3 regions of the Micromonospora sp. NPDC004540 genome follow, and region 3 is predicted to be linked to each of the others. Evidence: riboswitches for the same ligand, from Rfam matches in the RefSeq annotation. Region 3 holds a riboswitch; each other region holds the start of a gene.
What was found. A riboswitch is a leader RNA that binds a small molecule or an ion and turns the genes downstream of it on or off. The one in region 3 is predicted to bind cyclic di-AMP.
Positions count from the first base shown of each region.

Region 1: it holds a riboswitch for cyclic di-AMP, as region 3 does, so the genes downstream of both, ABZV78_RS03305 (hypothetical protein) here and ABZV78_RS17605 (NlpC/P60 family protein) in region 3, are expected to answer to the same signal.
Region 2: it holds a riboswitch for cyclic di-AMP, as region 3 does, so the genes downstream of both, ABZV78_RS28900 (hypothetical protein) here and ABZV78_RS17605 (NlpC/P60 family protein) in region 3, are expected to answer to the same signal.

Region 1 covers NZ_JBEXLR010000006.1:965-6,877, forward strand. Annotated here, with positions in the region: gene ABZV78_RS03280 (BON domain-containing protein) at 10-687, opposite strand; gene ABZV78_RS03285 (hypothetical protein) at 874-1,278, opposite strand; gene ABZV78_RS03290 (STAS domain-containing protein) at 1,703-2,062, shown strand; gene ABZV78_RS03295 (SRPBCC family protein) at 2,146-2,628, shown strand; gene ABZV78_RS03300 (hypothetical protein) at 2,630-3,139, opposite strand; gene ABZV78_RS03305 (hypothetical protein) at 3,236-4,312, opposite strand; cyclic di-AMP (ydaO/yuaA leader) riboswitch at 4,317-4,448, opposite strand; gene ABZV78_RS03310 (cation diffusion facilitator family transporter) at 4,592-5,506, opposite strand; gene ABZV78_RS03315 (AAA family ATPase) at 5,599-5,913, opposite strand, start outside.
Region 2 covers NZ_JBEXLR010000130.1:9,817-15,729, forward strand. Annotated here, with positions in the region: gene ABZV78_RS28865 (heavy metal translocating P-type ATPase) at 1-64, opposite strand, end outside; gene ABZV78_RS28870 (hypothetical protein) at 79-1,062, opposite strand; gene ABZV78_RS28875 (cation transporter) at 1,098-1,307, opposite strand; gene ABZV78_RS28880 (metal-sensitive transcriptional regulator) at 1,463-1,762, shown strand; gene ABZV78_RS28885 (DUF305 domain-containing protein) at 1,841-2,470, opposite strand; gene ABZV78_RS28890 (DUF6153 family protein) at 2,554-2,979, opposite strand; gene ABZV78_RS28895 (YibE/F family protein) at 3,193-4,518, shown strand; cyclic di-AMP (ydaO/yuaA leader) riboswitch at 4,673-4,804, shown strand; gene ABZV78_RS28900 (hypothetical protein) at 4,808-5,827, shown strand.
Region 3 covers NZ_JBEXLR010000048.1:12,079-17,991, reverse strand. Annotated here, with positions in the region: gene ABZV78_RS17620 (zinc metalloprotease) at 1-390, shown strand, start outside; gene ABZV78_RS17615 (pyridoxamine 5'-phosphate oxidase family protein) at 479-1,024, opposite strand; gene dcd (dCTP deaminase) at 1,099-1,677, shown strand; gene ABZV78_RS17605 (NlpC/P60 family protein) at 1,736-2,716, opposite strand; cyclic di-AMP (ydaO/yuaA leader) riboswitch at 2,787-2,922, opposite strand; gene ABZV78_RS17600 (peptidoglycan recognition family protein) at 3,130-5,166, shown strand; gene ABZV78_RS17595 (NlpC/P60 family protein) at 5,231-5,913, opposite strand, start outside.

The DNA.
Region 1 (5,913 bases), on a different contig from region 3:
TGGTCACGTTCACCGCCCCACGGTCACGTGGTTGTGCACCTCCCGGATGCCGGGCGCGCTCCACACCACCCGCTCGATCTCCGCGCGCTCGCCGGCCGAGTGGACCAGCCCCTCCAGGAGCACGGTGTCCCCGCGCACCCGGACGCTGATCCCCTCCGCCTCGGTGGCGCCGCTGCGCGCCAGCGCGTCCACGATCCGCTCGGCCAGGTCGCGCCCGTCGGGGCGGGCGCTCGGCCGCACGGTGATGCCGTTGCTCACCCCGCGTACGCCGCTGAGCCGGGCGACCGAGCGCTCGGCGGCCCGGCGCTGGTACTCCCACTCGACCTCGCCGTGCAGGGTGACCCAGCCGTCGGCGACTGTCACGTCGAGCGCCTCGATCGGCACGAACGCGTCCCACTCCAGTGCCCGGCTGGCCGCGGTGGCGATCTCCGGGTCGCTCTTCTCGGCGGAGGTGGCGATCCGGACGGCGACGTCGTTGGCGACCGCCCGGACCCGGGGCACCCGGTGCGCGGCCCGCTCGGCGGCCCACTTCTTGGCGTAGCTGTCCACCGAGCCGGCCAGCGTCACCACCCCCTCGGTGACGGTCACCCCGATCTCGTTGGGGCGTACCCGGGGTTCCCAGGTCAGCTCGTCGAGGACGGCGGACTGGATCTCCTGGTCGGTACGGGTGGTCGTCGCGGTGGCCATGCTGGCTCCCTCCGGGATCGGTTCGCGGTTCGCCGGGCTCCGCCGCCGGCACGGAGTCCCGCAACCCCGATCCTGCGCGCGCCCCGGGTGACCTGCCCTCACCCGATCGGGGTGAGCGGAGGGGGCACACCGCACAGACCACGGTGGCCGCTCCCGACACCGGGGCGGCCACCGTCGCGTTCGGGCTCAGCCGTCCAGGCCGGCGGGGGAGTTGGGGCGGTCGACGTCGACGAACTCGATCTCGTCGACGTCCCGCTCCCGGCTGCCGGCGGCCCGCGCGGCGGTGCCGGCGGCCCAGCCGATCGCCGCGCCGGCCAGCGCCGCGGCGATCAGCAGCGTCCAGGGCAGCGCCGGCCGGCGGCCGGCGAGCGCGTCGAAGGCGAGGCTGGCCCGGCGGCGGGCCTCCTCGGCGGCGGAACCGACCAGGTCGGTGGCGTCGTCGGCGAAGCCGGAGGAGTTGCGGCGCGCCGAGCGGGCGGCGTCCCGCACGCTGTCGCCGGCGGAGCCGACGGCGGAGAGCAGGTGCTGCCACGCCTGGTCGGTGACCCGCTCGGGCTTGCTGCGGCGGTCCAGCAGGGTGGATCCGAACATCGTGTTACCTCCTCGGGGTGCCGAAGTCCGGCGGCCAGTTCGGACTCCGGTGTGGTCCGGCGCGTGACGGTTCGCTCACCGGGGCAGTGCCCCGACCGGACCCGGCGCAAACCACCGCGGCGGGGCGGGTCGGCGCGGCGCCGGACGAACCACCCGGACGCGCCGGGGCCGGGGTGCCCCCCGGGTGTGCGCCGGCCCGCTACCCTGGGTCGGCGGATCGGCCGGGCCCGCCCCGGTCGATCGACCGGTGGGGACCCGCGCCGCGGGGAAACCGGAGCCCGAAGGTCCGGATTGGGATGCCCAGGTGTGCCCAGTCCGCGAATTGCTCATCCCGAGGGGTGGCGACCGAGGCCGTCGGAGGAATACTCTCGGTCGCGGCCCGCGTACTGATGAGGCGCCCGTAGGGGCGAGTGGAGGTGCTCGCGTGAGCCTGTCGATCGTGAAGTCGGTGCTGCCGGGTGGTGTGGTCCAGATCGCCCCGCGTGGGGAGATCGACGTCGACACTGCGTACGAGGTGCGGGAAGCGATCGCCGAGGTGCTCGCCAAGGGCCGCCCCTCCCGGATCGAGCTCAACATGCGGCTCGTCACCTTCATCGACTCGGTCGGCATCAGCGCCATGGTCGCGGGCTTCCAGACCTGCGAGGTCAGCGGCGTCAAGCTGGTGGTCACCGAGCCGAGCCGGTTCGTGCACCGGCAGCTCTGGGTGACCGGCCTGCTCGGCCTCTTCGGCGCGCCCGAGCCCTGGTTCGCCGACACCGCCCCCGAGGTGCTGCCCGGGGCCTGACCCGCCCCCACCCTCGTTGCGCGACCGCCGCGCGACCAGGGGCTTCCGACCCGTTGCCAGCCCGGCTCCGGTACGGGACGATCGTGCGGACCCACGACGGCGAGGGGGCCCGCTTGCTCAGCAGCGACAGCTTCAGCTACACCGTGCAGGCCCGGTGCACCCGGGCGCACGCGGTGGCCCTGCTCGGCGACCTGAGCCGGCAGGGTGAGCTGCATCCGCTGATCGTCCGGGTCCGCCAACTGCCGTCCCGCCCGGGCGCGCTGGCCAGCTACGCGATCACCGACCGGCTGGAGCTCGGCCCGCTGCACTTCCCGGTCACCTACCAGGCGGACGTGCTGATCGCCAACGAGGACGAGGTGGTCACCGTGGCCCGGCAGCAGCCGGCCACCACGGTGCGCAACCACACCCGGCTGCGCGACGAGCCCGACGGGGTGGTGCGGATCGACGTGGAGATCACCCTCTCCGCTCCGGCGCCGCTGTTCGGGTACGCCTTCCGGCAGGCCCGGGCGGCCCACCTCGGCCTGGCCAGCCGGCTCGGCGCCACCCTGGAGGGGCGGGCGGCCTGACTCAGCCGCGCCGCCCGGCGGGCACCGGTCGCCGGGCCGCCGGTCGCGCCGGCCGCAGCCGCCCCCACGGCTTGTACGTGGACAGCACCGTGACGACGAGCAGCAGCGTGGTGGAGACGGACGGCGCGACGACCAGGTCGACGCGCAGGTGGGTGTCGGCCGCCCCGGCCAGCTCACCGAGGTGCCGGACCCGCGGGGTGAGCAGGAGCAGCACCAGGGTGAGCACCACGGTGGTGACGGCGAACTTCACCAGCACCCAGCGCCAGCGCAGCAGCCCCCACGGGGTGAGCAGCGCGCTGGCCAGCCCGACCAGCCAGACCACCACGCTCAGCGGGGCGAACAGCCAGGTGACCAGCAGCGCGGCCGCCGGATAGACCACCTCGGGATCGGCGCCGCGCAGACCGGCCACGCCGAGGGCGAGCAGCACCAGGTCGGCGCCGAGCCAGCCCAGGGAGGTGACCAGGTGCAGGGTGAGCAGGGCCTTGCGCCCGGCGGGGGAGAGTCGACTCATGCCCCGATGCTCGGCCGTCGACGGCGCCGCGTCGTGGGCCGCGCGGCGACACCCGGCGTACGTCGTGGGGCGTAGGCCGGGTGTCGCCGGGGCGGGTCAGTACACCGACAGGTGGACGTGGTTGGTGTGGTCGCTGGACGGGTCGCCGTTGCCGCCGCTGTACGCCTTCCAGCCGCTGCTCGGCAGCCAGATCTGCTTGTACCAGATCACGTAGAGCACGGCGAGCGGGTCGGCGTTGCGGACGAAGTAGGCGGCCAGGTTGTTGCCGTACGTCCTGTCGCCGCCGGTGGCCACGCCGCCGAAGCCGTCCTTCTGCGCGGCGAAGTCGCAGGCCCGCCCCTTCGGGTGCTCGCCGGAGCCGCTGGGCCGGTGGCAGGAGACGTAACGGGTGAACCCGGCCGCCTTGGCCTGCTGGAGCGCGTGCAGCGTACGCGGGGTGATGCAGCCGTCGGCCGGCGTCGGGTCGTTGACGCTGCACGACTCCGGGGGCCAGGAGCCGTCGGGGTTGCGCGGGGCCGGCTTCGCCTTCGCCGAGGAGGTCCCCTGCACGCTGCCGCCGCCGCTGCTGGACGCCCGGTTGTTGGCCACCTCCAGGGCGCGTTCGGCCTGCTGCTTGCGCTTGGCCATCACGGCGACCTGCTTGCGCTGCTCCTGGATCTCGCCGGTGAGCGCGGCCTGCGTGCGGGTGGCCTCGTCCCGGGTCTCGATGAGGTCGCGCAGCGCCCGGTCCTCGTGCGCGGCCACCTGCTCCAGCGCGGCCGCGCGATCCATGAAGCCCTCCGGGGTGCTGCTGCCGAGCAGCGCCGCGGCGGTGCCCATCCGCCCGGCCCGGTACGCCACCCCGGCGATCTCGCCGACCTTGGCGCCGCGGACGGTCAACTCGGCGTTGACCGTCTTGAGCTGGGCGGTGAGCTGCTGCTGCCGGGTCACCGAGCGGTTCAGCGCGGCGCGCGCCTCCAGCCAGCCCTTGCTGGCCGCGTCGAGTTGGGCGCGCAGCGCCGGGGTGCCGCCCTCGTCGTCGCCGGGTGCGGCGGCGAGCAGGCCGGTCGGGGAAGCCACCGCACCCGCCGAGGCGGGGGAGAGCGGCGCGGTCACGACGCCGAGGGCGAGCGTCGCGACGAGCAGGGCCGCCAACCGGGCGACCGTCCGTCGTACAGGTGCCACTGGGGGCATTCACGTGTCCTTCCGTCAACCGCCGACCGGGTTAGCTGACGGGTTCGGGACGGAAGATCCCTACCGCTCACGCGGATGCACCCCACGAACGTGGTTCCCCGGCTCGCCCCTGCGGGCGATTAGGCGACGGCCACCGCAGGCGCCGGTGGGCGCCGCCCGGCGGAGGCCGCGACCGAGCCTACCGGCGGTGCTCCGGGCCGGCTCCGCTGGTGGGAGTCGGTCGCCCGGTCAAAACCGGCATAAGTGCACAATAGCCACTTGGATTTAAGATTGCCCTAATTACCACTCGACCGCACCACAGGCCCCGGGCGACGCTCCGGGTTCGATCTGCAACGTGGCGTGATCGATCGAGAAGTCCTCGTGCAGGGCGGCCCGGGCGGCGGCCAGCACCTCGCCGACCTCGGCGCCGGGGCTCATCGTGAGGTGCGCCGAGGCCACCTCCATGCCCGAGGTGAGCGTCCAGACGTGCAGGTCGTGCACCTCGGCGACGCCGGGCACCGCGGCCAGCCGGTCGTGCACCGCGGTCACCTGGAGGTGCTCCGGGGCGGCCTGCACCAGGATGCGGACCGCGGCCCGGCCGAGCCGCCAGGTGCGCGGCAGGATGAACAACCCGATCGCCACGGCGACCAGCGGGTCGGCCCACCACCAGTCGGTGACCGCGATGACCACGGCCGCGCCGATCACCCCGAGCGAGCCGAGCAGGTCGCCCAGCACCTCCAGGTACGCGCCGCGCAGGTTGATGCTCTCCTCGGCGCCGGCGCGCAGCAGCGCGAACGCGGCGATGTTGGCGAGCAGGCCGAGCACCGCCACGGCGAGCATCGGCCCGGCGAGCACCTCCGGCGGCTCGCCGAACCGGCGTACCGCCTCGACCAGGACGTAGACGGCGACGGCGCCGAGCAGCACCGCGTTGGCCAGCGCGGCCAGCACCTCGAGCCGGTAGAGCCCGAAGGTGCGCTGCGGGTCGGTGTCGGCGTGCCGGGTGGCGGTGATCGCGGCGAGGGCCATGCCGATGCCGAGGACGTCGGTGAACATGTGCCCGGCGTCGGAGAGCAGGGCCAGCGAGCCGGTGGCGAACGCGGCCACCGCCTCGACCACCATCAGGGCGGTGAGCAGCGCGAAGGCGCCCCAGAGCCGGCCCCGGTGGCGGTGCGCGGCGTTGGTGACCGCGCCGCTGTGGTCATGACCTGCGCCCACGCCCACACCCTTCCGTCCGCCGCCCCGGCGTGGCCCAATCTATGCTCACATCGCTATGTATGCAAGTGAACGCCGGGTGGGCGGCCGCCGGTTCAGCCGACCGGGTCGAGCGTGGTGAGGCGCTGGGTGGCGCGGGAGAGCGCCACGTAGAGGGTGCGCACGCCCGACCCCGGATCGGCCCGGATCTCGCTCGGCGCGATCAGCACCACCCCGTCGTACTCCATGCCCTTGGCCTGGAGGCTGGTCACCACCTGGAGCCGGCCGCCGAGGTCGCCCAGCCAGCCGGCCACCTCGTCCCGGCGCGGCACCGGCGTGATCACCCCCACCGTGCCCTCGACCTCGGCCAGCAGCGCGTGGGCCGCCGTCGCGGTGGCGGCGGGCAGCTCGCCGGCCGCCACGGTCAGCTC
Region 2 (5,913 bases), on a different contig from region 3:
TGCCGCCGATCGCGAGTTCGATCAGGTTCGGCGCGACCGGCAGGGACTTCGCGGTCGATGTCATCGCGGCACCTCCGCTCAATTGTGCCCGTGCCCCGGGGTGCCGTGGCCGGCGTCCGGGGTCGGTGCGGTCGTGGGGGCCGGCGCGGCGGGCGCCGGCGCGGTCTGGGCATCCCCGGCCACCACGGTGAACTCCGCGGTGTGCACCGCGTCGCCGTGCCGGAAGTCCAGGTAGAGACGGTACGCGCCGGCCGTGGGCACCTCGGCGGCGAAGGTGACCGCCGGCCCGGCCGGGGTCCGCCCGTCGCCGGGCGTGCCCTCCGGGTGCACGTGCAGGTACGCCAGGTCGCCCTGGCGCAGCGCCACCAGGTGCCCGTACGCCCCGAGGTAGGGCTGGAGGTCGGTGACCGGCCGGCCGTCCCGGCTGACGGTCAGGGTGAGCCGGCTGGTCCGGCCGGGCTCCGGGGCCCCGGTGAGGGTGACCGTGTAGCCGTCGACCGTGGTGCTGGTCACCGGCGCCGGCAGCGGCCGGGAGTCCAACGCGCCCGGGACGGTGACGTCGACCCCGAGGGTGAGCGGCTCGCCGCCGGTCGGGGTGAAGTCGGCGAACGCCCGCCACACGCCGGCCCCGGCGAGCGGCGAGGCGACCCGCCAGGTGCCGTCCGCGGCCAACTCCGGGTGGACGTGCCGGAAGCCGGAGAGGTCGCGCCGGGCGACGATCAGGTGCATGCGCTTGTCGTGCGCCACGTCGTAGCGGGTGACGGGCCGGCCGTCCGGGCCGGTGATCCGGAAGGCGAACTCGCCCGCCGGAGCCGTCACCGGCTGGAGGGTGTAGCCACGCTCGGAGACGAGCAGCCCGCCGGGCAGGTGGGTGGTGGCGGTGGCCGCGTGGCCGCCGTCGCCGTGGTCGGGTCCGGCGGAGTCGTGGCCGGCGTCGGTGGCGTCGTGGCGGGTCTCGGCGGCCGGGGTGACGGGGCCGGCCAGGTGACCGACCCCGTACGCCGTGCCGAACACCGCCGCGAGCCCGAGGGCGAAGCCGCTCAGCTTCGTCGCCGCGTTCATCGTGGTACCTCGGTTCCTTCGGGTCCGCGGACCCGTCACGCCCCGACGAGGTCGTAACCGGCCTCGTCCACTGCGGCGCGGACGGTGTCCGTGTCCAACGGGCTCTCACTGGTGACGGTGACCCGGCCGGAGGTCAGGTCGACCTGGACGTCGGTGACGCCCGGCAGCGCGCTCACCTCGGTGCTGACCGAGTTGACGCAGTGCCCGCAGGTCATGCCCTGCACCTGGTACGTGGTGGTGACCATCGCGCATCTCCCTTTCCCGCCGCCTCCGATCCTATACCCCGGGGGGGTAAGCAGAGGAGAGACGGCTGCCACTTGTATGTACCGCTACCCGGTGGGGGTATCGGCCACGGCAAGGACCGTACCATACCCCCGAGGGGTACGGTATCCTCGACGTCATGACCGCACCGACGACCCCGACCCGGGGCTACACCGCCAGCAAGGACCAGCTGCTCGCGCGGCTCCGCCGTATCGAGGGCCAGGTCCGCGGCATCGAGAAGATGGTCGAGGACGACCGCTACTGCATCGACGTGCTGACCCAGATCTCCGCCATCCAGGCCGCGCTCGACAAGGTCGGCCTCGGCCTGCTGGACGGGCACGCCCGGCACTGCATGCACGAGGGCGCCGCCGAGGGCCGCGCCGACGAGATGGCCACCGAGATGATGGCCGCCGTCGGCCGCCTGATGAAGCGCGGCTGACCAGGACCTCCGGGGCGCCGGACCGGCCTGACCGGTTCGGGTGCCCCGCCGCGATCGGCCGGGCACCCGACACGTGACTCAGATCCGGTCGAGCATCTTCCTCATGGCGTCGATCTCACCCTGCTGGCTGGTGACGATCTGCCGCGCGAGCGCCTTGGCGTCCGGGTGAGCGCCCTGGGCGATCTCCTCCTTCGCCATGGTGATGGCGCCCTCGTGGTGGGCGATCATCATGGTCAGGAACCGCCGGTCGAAGTCGGCGCCGGACGCCGCGGTCAGCTTCGCCAGGTCGGCCTCGGACATCATCCCGGGCATGCCGTGGTCCATCCCCGGCATGCCGTGCCCGGCGCTCGCCGAGGGCGCCGGCCGGCCCCAGGCAGCGAGCCACCCGCTCATGGTGGCGATCTCCGGCCCCTGGGCCGCCTTGATCTGCCCGGCCAGCTTCCGCACCTCCGGGTCGGCCGCCCGGGTTTCGGCCAGCTCGGACATCTCCACGGCCTGCTGGTGGTGCGGAATCATCATCTGGGCGAACATCACGTCGGCGGCGCCGAACGAGGCCGGGGTCCCCGCGGCGGGCGTGCCGGTGCCGGACGAACCCGGCATGCCGTGACCGGACGTCGGGTGGTCGCCGCCACAGGCGGCCAGGGTGAGAGCGGCGGTGACGCCCACGCCGGCCAGGGCGGCCCGGCGCGCGAAAGTACGAGTGAACACGAGTGTGCCTTTCGGGTGTCGGAACGTACGCAGCGGACGGGGACGCGGGGCACCGGTGTTCCGGTCCCCTCGCGTCGGGCGTCCTATCTGCGCAGCACCGACGTCGTCGCCAGGCGCAGCCCGTAGGGCCGTGGCGGCGGGGCGCGCGGGCCGGCGGCGTGCCGGAGCGGGCCGCCGGCCGCCGGGGCGACGCCGCGCGACCCGGCCCTCAGCAGCACGGCGAGCAGCAGCACGACAGCGAACGCGCCCAGCACGGCCAGGCAGATGCTCCACCCGGACGGGTCACCGCCCGGATGGGTCAGCGGCAGCGCGCGCACCGGGCAGCCGTCGTCCATGCAGTCCGGGGCGGTGGCGGCCTCGCCGGTGTGTCCGGCCGCGTGGGCGGCCGGCCGCCCCGCCGACGCGTGCCCGCCGTGGCCGAGGGTGTGCATCGCGGTCAACCCGACCAGCGTGCAGAGCAGCAGCAGGAGCCGGACCCACCGCCCGGTCACCGCCGTCCGCATCGCCACGCCCCCACGGTAGCCAACTCCCGCGCGACCCGGCCCGGAACCGCCACCGGTCGGGTCCCGGCCCGCGTCTCGTCCCCGGCGCGGTCAGGCTCACGTGGCTACCATTCCCGGCGACGACCCGGCCCGCATCGTTCCGCGAGCATCCGGGCCGCCCGGTGAACCGACCGGCCCGCCAGACACGCATCCCGCATGCGAATCGTTGGGAGTAACGCCATGGGCGCCGACCACACCCGTCCCGTTCCGTCCGCCCCGCCGGGGGTACGACGGATCCTGGTCGCGACGGTGGTGCCGCTCTTCGTGATCACCGTGGTCGCCGCAGTGGTGCTCTGGCCCCGGCAGGACCGGGATCCGGCGGCCGGGCCCGCGCTGCCCCGCTACCACGGCACGGTGACCCGGGTGGTGACCGTGCCCTGCCCGCCGACCCCGGAGGCGCCGGAGGGGGGACCGGGCGGCTCCGCCGGGCCGTGCGGGACGGTGACCGTCGCCGCCGAGCAGGGCCCGGACGCCGGCCGGCAGGTCGAGACGCCCGTGCCCGCCGGCCCCGGCGCGCCCCGCGTCGAGGTCGGCGACGAGGTGATCCTGGTCGAGCTGACCGACCCGGCCGATCCGGCGGTGAAGAGCTACAACATCGCCGAGCACCAGCGCGGCACGCCGCTGGTCTGGCTGGCGGTGCTCTTCGCCGTGGCGATCGTGGCGTTCGGCCGCTGGCGCGGGCTGGCCGCGCTGGGCGGGCTGGTGGCGAGCTTCGCCATTCTGCTCGGCTTCGTGCTGCCGGGAATCGGCGCCGGCCAGCCACCGCTGCTGGTGGCGATCGTCGGCGCCGCTCTGATCATGTTCGTGGTGCTCTACCTGACGCACGGGATCACCGCGCAGACCTCGGTGGCCGTGCTCGGCACGCTCGGCAGCCTCGTGCTGACCGGGGTGCTCGGCACCCTGGCCACGGCCGCCACCCACCTGACCGGCTTCGGCAGCGAGGACGCCACCACCCTGTCGATGTTCCAGCGCGACGTGGACCTGCACGGCCTGCTGCTGGCCGGGATCGTCATCGGCTCGCTGGGTGTGCTGGACGACGTCACGGTCACCCAGGCGGCCACGGTCACCGAGTTGGCCCACGCCAACCCCGCGCTGTCCCGGCGGCATCTCTACCGGGCGGCCACCCGGGTGGGCCGGGCGCACATCGCCTCCACGGTCAACACCATCGTGCTGGCCTACGCGGGCGCTTCGCTGCCGCTGCTGCTCCTGCTCGTCGCCGATTCCCGGCCGGTGGGCGAGATCCTCACCAGCGAGTTCCTGGCCCAGGAGATCGTCCGCAGCGCGGTGGCCACGCTCGGCCTGATCGCCGCCGTACCGCTGACCACCGCACTGGCCGCGATGGTCACCACCGCCGGGCGGCGCGCGACCGCCGCGAAGCCGGCGGATCCCCCCGCGCCGCGGTCGTCGGTCGGGCGGGACGAGGCGCTGGAGGCGCTCGGCGGGGCGCCCGGGCCGCGCGCCGGCGGGTGGCCCGGCGGCGACAGGAGCACGGAGGCCGCATGGTGACACTCCGCAGCGTGACGGCGGATTCCAAACGCGATCCTGGTCACGCTGGGCAAGGACGAAATCTCGCTATTGGTCGGCTTCCGGACGTAGAACACGGGGAGGACTCTCGGGTAACCTCGCTGCCGGTCACCGCCGAAGGCACACACCGGCGCCAGCGGTGCCGCCGCCCAATCGCCCGCGGGCGAGCCGGGGAACCAGGTACATGGGGTGAATCCGCGCGAGCGGTAGGGGCCACTTCCGTCCCGAACCCGGCAGCTAACCCGGTCGGCGGCCGACGGAAGGGAACACTGTGACGGCACCCCTGCGCCGCTGGCTGACCCCCGTGGTGGCCGTGCTGGCCGCGCTCGCCGTGCTGGCCGGGCCGACCCCGGCTACGGCGGCTCCGAGCACCCCCACCCCCTCGGGGCACTCCGAGGACGACGACGACCCCCTCATCACCGAGGCCATCGACACCGCCAACCGGGCCTACATCCAGGCCAAGGCGAAGCTGGACAAGTCGCGCAAGCGCCAGCTCCAGCTCGCCCTCGAGGTGAAGGCGGCGCAGGCCGAACTCGACGCGCTGAGCCCGCAGGTGGCCCAGATCGCCGCGCAGTCCTACCGGACCGGCCGGATGGGCGCCATGGCCATGCTGCTGGAGAGCAACGCGCCCGACTCGTTCGTCCGGCGGGCCTCCGCCCTCGACGAGCTGAACCTGTTCAACGCGCAGAAGCTCGCCGCCATCAACGCCGCGAAGACCCGCGCGGAGCAGGCCAAGATCGCGCTCGACGCCGAGGTGCGCGAGCAGGAGAAGCAGAAGAACGCGATGGCCCGCGAGAAGGCCGAGACCGAGAAGGCGCTGAAGCTGGTCGGCGGGCTCGGCTTCACCGGCGGCCTCGTCGCGGCCACCTCGCCGGTCGCCCGGATCGGCCCCGGCCGCACCTCCGACGGCGACTGGAAGCCCGAGTCGTGCAGCGAGAACGACCCCACCACCTCCGGCTGCGTCACCCCGCGCACGCTGCACGCGTACAAGGAGGTCAAGCGGGCCGGCTTCAACCGGTTCGTGGGCTGCTACCGCCCCGGCGGGCCGTGGGAGCATCCCAAGGGCCGGGCCTGCGACTGGTCTCTGCAGAACAGCGGCTTCTCCTCCTGGCGCACCAAGGACCAGCGGATGTACGGCAACAACGTCGCCGCCTTCCTCATTCGCAACGCCGACCGGCTGGGCATCTACTACGTGATCTGGAACCGGCAGATCTGGTTCCCGGCCACCGGCTGGAAGTCCTACAGCGGACCCTCCGACCACACCGACCACGTGCACATGTCACTGCTCTGACGGCGTACGCCGAGAAGGGCCGGCCCGCGATCGCGGGCCCGGCCGAGGAAGAGCAACCGGGTAGGTGAGCCCGGCAGCCCCCGGGC
Region 3 (5,913 bases):
TTGAGCGACGACCTGCTCGGCTGGGCCACCTTCCCGCAGCGCAAGCTCAACAGCATGGACGGCGTGGTCGTGCTGAGCGAGTCGCTGCCGGGCGGCACCGCGACCAACTACAACCAGGGCGACACCGGCACCCACGAGATCGGCCACTGGCTGAACCTCTACCACACCTTCCAGGGGGGCTGCTCCGGCTCGGGTGACAGCGTCTCCGACACCCCGGCCGAGGCCTCGCCGGCCTTCGAGTGCCCGACCGGTCGGGACACCTGCACCACCGCCGGCCTGGACCCGATCACCAACTTCATGGACTACACCTACGACTCGTGCATGTACCAGTTCACCCCTGGTCAGGCGAGCCGCATGCTGACCGCGTGGAACGCCTACCGCGCGGCCTGACCGTCCCGCACCACACCCCGGTGCCGGTCCCGTCCTCGGACGGGGCCGGCACCGGCCTTTTCAAGGGCAGGCACCACCGGGTACGGGGTCAGGCCGCCGGGCGGCGGGTGTCGAATCCGTGCCGGCCGCGCCGGCCTTCGGGGGCGAGCGGATCACGCCGGGCCGGGGCGGTCGCCAGCGGGTCGAGCCAGACCCGCACCTCCGGCCGGCCGCCACCGGGGCGCGTCACCTGGTCGCGCCGGGTCAGCATCGCCACGTCAACGGTGAACTCGAACAGCCGCCAGTCGCCCTGCGGCGCGGCCCGGCCGATCCGGGCCACCCGGGCCACCGTCGCCGGGTCGGTCACCGGGCGGGCCCGGCCGGCCACGTAGGCCTCGTCGTCGCTCTCCTCCGGCGGGAAGGAGTGCAGCGCGTAGCGGCCGTCGCGTTCGAGGTCGCGACGCTTCGGCGAGTCGATGACGAAGCACCAGAGCCCGTCGTCGGTGATGACCGGGGAGACCGGGTGCACCCGCGGGCCGCCGTCGGCGCGGACCGTGGCGAGGTAGCCGAAACCCGGCCCGTACTGCTGCAACAGGATGCGGATCTCGGCGGCGAGTCGGGGCTCGTCGGCGGCGAATTCGGACCAGGAAGCCATGCGGACATTCTATCGAACACGTGTACGAAGATGTAGTCCGACACGCAGGTCACCCGTACCGGTATGGTGTTCCGATGCTGCTCTCCGACCGCGACCTGGTCTCCGAGATCAAGGCGGGCACGCTCGCGCTGGAGCCCTTCGAGCCCACGCTGGTGCAGCCGTCCAGCATCGACGTACGTCTCGACCGGCTGTTCCGGGTCTTCAACAACCATCTCTACACCCACATCGACCCGGCCGTGCAGCAGGACGACCTGACCTCGATGGTGGAGGTGCCCGAGGGGCAGCCGTTCGTGCTGCACCCGGGCGAGTTCGTGCTCGCCTCCACACTGGAGGTGATCTCGCTGGGCGACCAGCTTGCCGGGCGTCTGGAGGGCAAGTCCAGCCTGGGCCGGCTCGGCCTGCTCACCCACTCCACCGCCGGATTCATCGACCCGGGCTTCTCCGGCCACGTCACGCTGGAGCTGTCCAACGTGGCGAACCTGCCGATCACGCTCTGGCCCGGCATGAAGATCGGTCAGCTCTGCATCTTCCGGCTCTCGTCGCCGGCCGAGCACCCGTACGGCTCGGCCATCTACGGGTCGCGCTACCAGGGGCAGCGCGGGCCGACCCCGAGCCGGTCCTGGCAGAGCTGGCGCACCTGGCCGACCCGCTGACCAACCGCCGCCGGAACGGCGCAGGGGCCCCCGCGACGCGGAAGCCCCTGCGGACCGGTCAGCCGGGGCGGCCGTAGCTGTTGATCTGGCCGTCGTCGACGCGTTTCATCGTGATCGGCTTGCCGGACTGGGAGGCGTGCACCACCCAGCCGTCACCGACGTACATGGCGACGTGGTGCAGGTCGCTGTAGTAGAAGACGAGGTCCCCGGCGCGCAGCTCGCTCCGGCTCACCCGCCTGGTCACGTCGTGCTGCTGCCGGGCGTTGTGCGGCAGCGAGACGCCGGCCTTGGCCCAGGCCGCCATGGTGAGGCCGGAGCAGTCGTAGTGGTCGGGGCCGGCGGCGCCCCAGACGTAGATCTTGCCGATCTGGGCGCAGGCGAACTTGACCGCGACGCCGGCCGGGCCACCGGGGTAGCCGGCGGGGCAGGGCGCCGGGCGCAGCGGACCGCCGCCACCGCTGCCGTAGACCTTGAGCCGGAGCTTCTGGAGCTTGACGATCTCGGCGTCGATCTGCTTCTTCCTGGCCGCGAGCTGGGCCTCGGTACGGGCCAGCTCGGTGATCATCGCGTCCAGCGGCTGCTTCTTGGCGGCCAGCTGGTCGCGCAGCTCGGCGACGGCCCGCACCTGCTCCTGCTGGCGGTGCGCGAAGCGGTCGAGCAGTTCGAGGCTGTCCACCAGGTCGCTCGGCGACCGGCTGCCCAGCAGCGCGTTGACGGTGGAGAGGTTGTTGTCGCCCTTGTAGGCGTCGGCGGCGAGGCCGCCCACCTGACCGAGGGCGGCGTCCACCCGGGCCTGGAGCGGGGCGATCTGCTTGGCGAGCGCGGCGGCCTGCTTCCGCTTGGCGGCGAGCTGCTCGCGAGTGGCGTTGACCTGTTCGATGACCGGTTCGAGCTTGTTCCAGTCCTGGTCGATCTGGCGCTCGATCTCGGCGACCGACGGTTCGGCGTGCGCCGCCGTGGCGCCGCCGGTCAGGACGACGGCGGTGCCGACCAGGGCGGCCAGTGCGGTGGTGAAGCGGGACCAGCGGGAACGCGGCACAGCCGGCGACCGGTCGACCGACCGGCCCGACGGTGGCCGCGGGGCATGGTGTGCCACCGGGCTTCCGTACTCCTTCTTCCTGGCCGCCTACCGGGTTAGCTGACGGGTTCGGGCGGGAAGGGAGCCGCCCTACCGCAGTGGCTGCGGATTCACCCCAGTTACCTGGGTCCCCGGCTCGCCCGGAGGCGACTCGGCGGTGTCGGACCGTCACCACCCGGTTGGACGGTGAAGCTGGCGGTCGACGATTGACCAGAGTAGAGAGCGTCGTTATCGTTCCGCAACCCAACAGGGCGTGACACTCCGTACGTGAAGGTTTTCTTCATGCGAGATTACTGGCTGGAAAGGTATTGACCCGGAGGGTGCGCGGGGTGAGGGTGGGGACGCAGTGACCCCCATCCCTGTCTGGAGGTTCGATGCACCTCTCACCCCCGCCGTCGGGCAGACGGATACTGCTGGCAGCCGCCGTCGCCGCCGCCACCGCGCTGGTGACGACCGGACCGGTGGCCGCCGAACCGCTCACCGCCCAACCCGCCAGCGACCGCCAGGAGCAGTACGCCGCCGCCGCGGCGGAGTACGGCGTGCCGCAGAGCGTCCTCCTCGGCGTCTCTTACCTGGAGTCGCGTTGGGACACCCACCCGGGCCAGCCGAGCACCAGCGGCGGCTACGGCCCGATGCACCTCACCGACGCCCAGCACGTCCTCGCGACCCCGGCCAGCGGCCACGTCGACGAGGACGAGGACCCGCGGGGCGACGACTCGCGTCCGCTCACCCTCGACCCGGCCATCGCGGCCGCGCCGGCGGAGGACGTGCTGCCGCAGGCCTCCCTGCAGACGCTCGACGCCGCCGCGTCGCTCACCGGCCTCGCCGAGGAGGCGCTGCGCACCGACGCGGCCGCGAACATCCGGGGCGGGGCGGCGCTGCTCGCCTCGTACCAGAAGGAGTTGGGAGCGCCGGTCGGCGCCGGCACCGACCCGGCGGCCTGGTACGGCGCGGTGGCCCGCTACTCCGGCGCGGACACCGAGGACGCGGCGGCGGCCTTCGCCGACGAGGTCTACGACCAGCTCGGCCTCGGCGCGGCCCGGACCACCGACGACGGCCAGCGGGTGACCCTCGCCGCCACCGCGGTGACGCCGGACGAGTCCGGGCTGCACAAGCTGGGCCTGCGCCGCGCCGAGCGGCCGGACGGCCTGGAGTGCCCGGTCCGCCTCGCCTGCGAGTGGATCCCGGCCCCCTACGAGAAGTACGGCCCGGGATCCGGCGACTACGGCAACCACGACCTCGGCAACCGGCCGGCCCAGCAGAAGATCGAGTACATCGTCATCCACGACACCGAGGGCTACTTCGGCCCGAGCGTGAAGCTTGTGCAGACGAAGACCTACCTGGGCTGGCACTACACGCTGCGGTCGGTGGACGGCTACGTGGCCCAGCACATCAAGGCCAAGGACGTCGGCTGGCACGCCGGCAACTGGTACGTCAACGCCAAGTCCATCGGCCTGGAGCACGAGGGCTTCGCCGGGCACGGCACCTGGTACACCGAGGCGATGTACCGGACCTCGGCCAAGCTGGTCCGGCACCTGGCGCTGAAGTTCCAGATCCCGCTGGACCGACAGCACATCATCGGCCACGACAACGTGCCCGGCACGGTCGCCGGAAACGTGGCCGGGATGCACTGGGACCCGGGCCCCTACTGGGACTGGTCGCACTACTTCGACCTGATGAAGGCGCCGTTCCACTCCACCGGCACGCCGAACACCGGCCTGGTCACCATCGACCCGGACTTCGCGTCGAACCGGCCCGCCTTCAACGGCTGCAACCAGCAGCCCCCGTTCCCACCGGGAGAGGGCGCACCCCCGGTCGCCGAGCCGTGCCCGCTGCGCGGTTCCTCCTCGGTGATCCTACGGAGCGCGCCGAGCGCGACCGCACCGCTGGTCAACGACCTGGGGCTGCGGCCGAACGGCACGCCGGACACCATGTACATCAAGGACCACGGCGCACGTGCCTCGGCCGGCCAGACGTACGCCCTCGCGGACATTCAGGGCGACTGGACCGCGATCTGGTACCTCAACCAGAAGGCCTGGTTCTACAACCCGGCCTCCGCGCCGACCGCCAAGTGGGCGAACGGCTTCGTGGTGACGCCCAAGCCCGGGAAGACCACCATCCCGGTGTACGGGCGCGCCTACCCCGAGCGGGCGGCCTACCCGGCCGGCGTGCCGTACCAGGCCATCTCCCCGCTTCAGTACACCCTCTCCGCGGGCCAGCGGTACGCGGTCGGCGGGGTCCTGCCGGGCGAGTACTACCGGGCCGTCACCTTCGACGGCTCCTCGCCGGGTGACTGGACGGTGATCCGCGGTGAGAACCGGTACGTGCAGATCCAGTTCGGCCACCGAGTGATGTTCGTGAACCTCGACGACGTCCAGATCCAGCCCGCCTCGGTCGGCGCGCCCGCCTGACCGACCCGACGACGAAGGCCCCCGGTCCGCGTGGACCGGGGGCCTTCGTGCTGCTCGGGGTGGGTCAGTACGGCCTGCGGTAGCCGGCGACCGGCATGTAGCCCACCTTGGAGACCTGGACCGGTTTGCCGGTCCGTGGTGCGTGCACCATCAGCCCGTTGCCGAGGTAGAGCCCGACATGGTGCAGGTCGCTGTAGAAGAAGACCAGGTCGCCCGGTCTGGCGTCGCTCGACGCGATCTTCCTGCCCTCGTTCCACTGGGCGCCGGTGAAGTGGGTGAGCGAGATGCCCGCCGCCTTGTAGGCGTACTGGGTGAGGCCGGAGCAGTCGAACGAGTTCGGGCCGGTGGCGCCCCAGACGTACGGGTCACCGACCTGGAGGCAGGCGGTCTTGATCGCGGTCCGCGCGGCGCTGCTCACCACGCCGTCGATGGCCGGGCAGCCCTCCGGGCGGATCGAGGTCACCGGCAGCATCGCGGTCAGCCGCTTGATCTCGGAGTCGATCTGCTTCTTCTTCGCCGCCAGCTCGTTGCTCTGCTTCTGCTCGGTGGCGATCAGCGCGTCCAGCTTCTGCTTCTGCTTGTTGTACTTGTCCCGGACGGCGAGCACGCCGGCGATCTGCCTGCGCTGGTCGTCGGCGAGCCGGTCGAGGATGACCAGCTGCTCGGCGAGCGTGCCAGGCTTGGTGTTCACCAGCAGGGCGCCGAGGTCCTGGGACGGGCCCTGCATGTAGTAGCGGGCGGCGATGT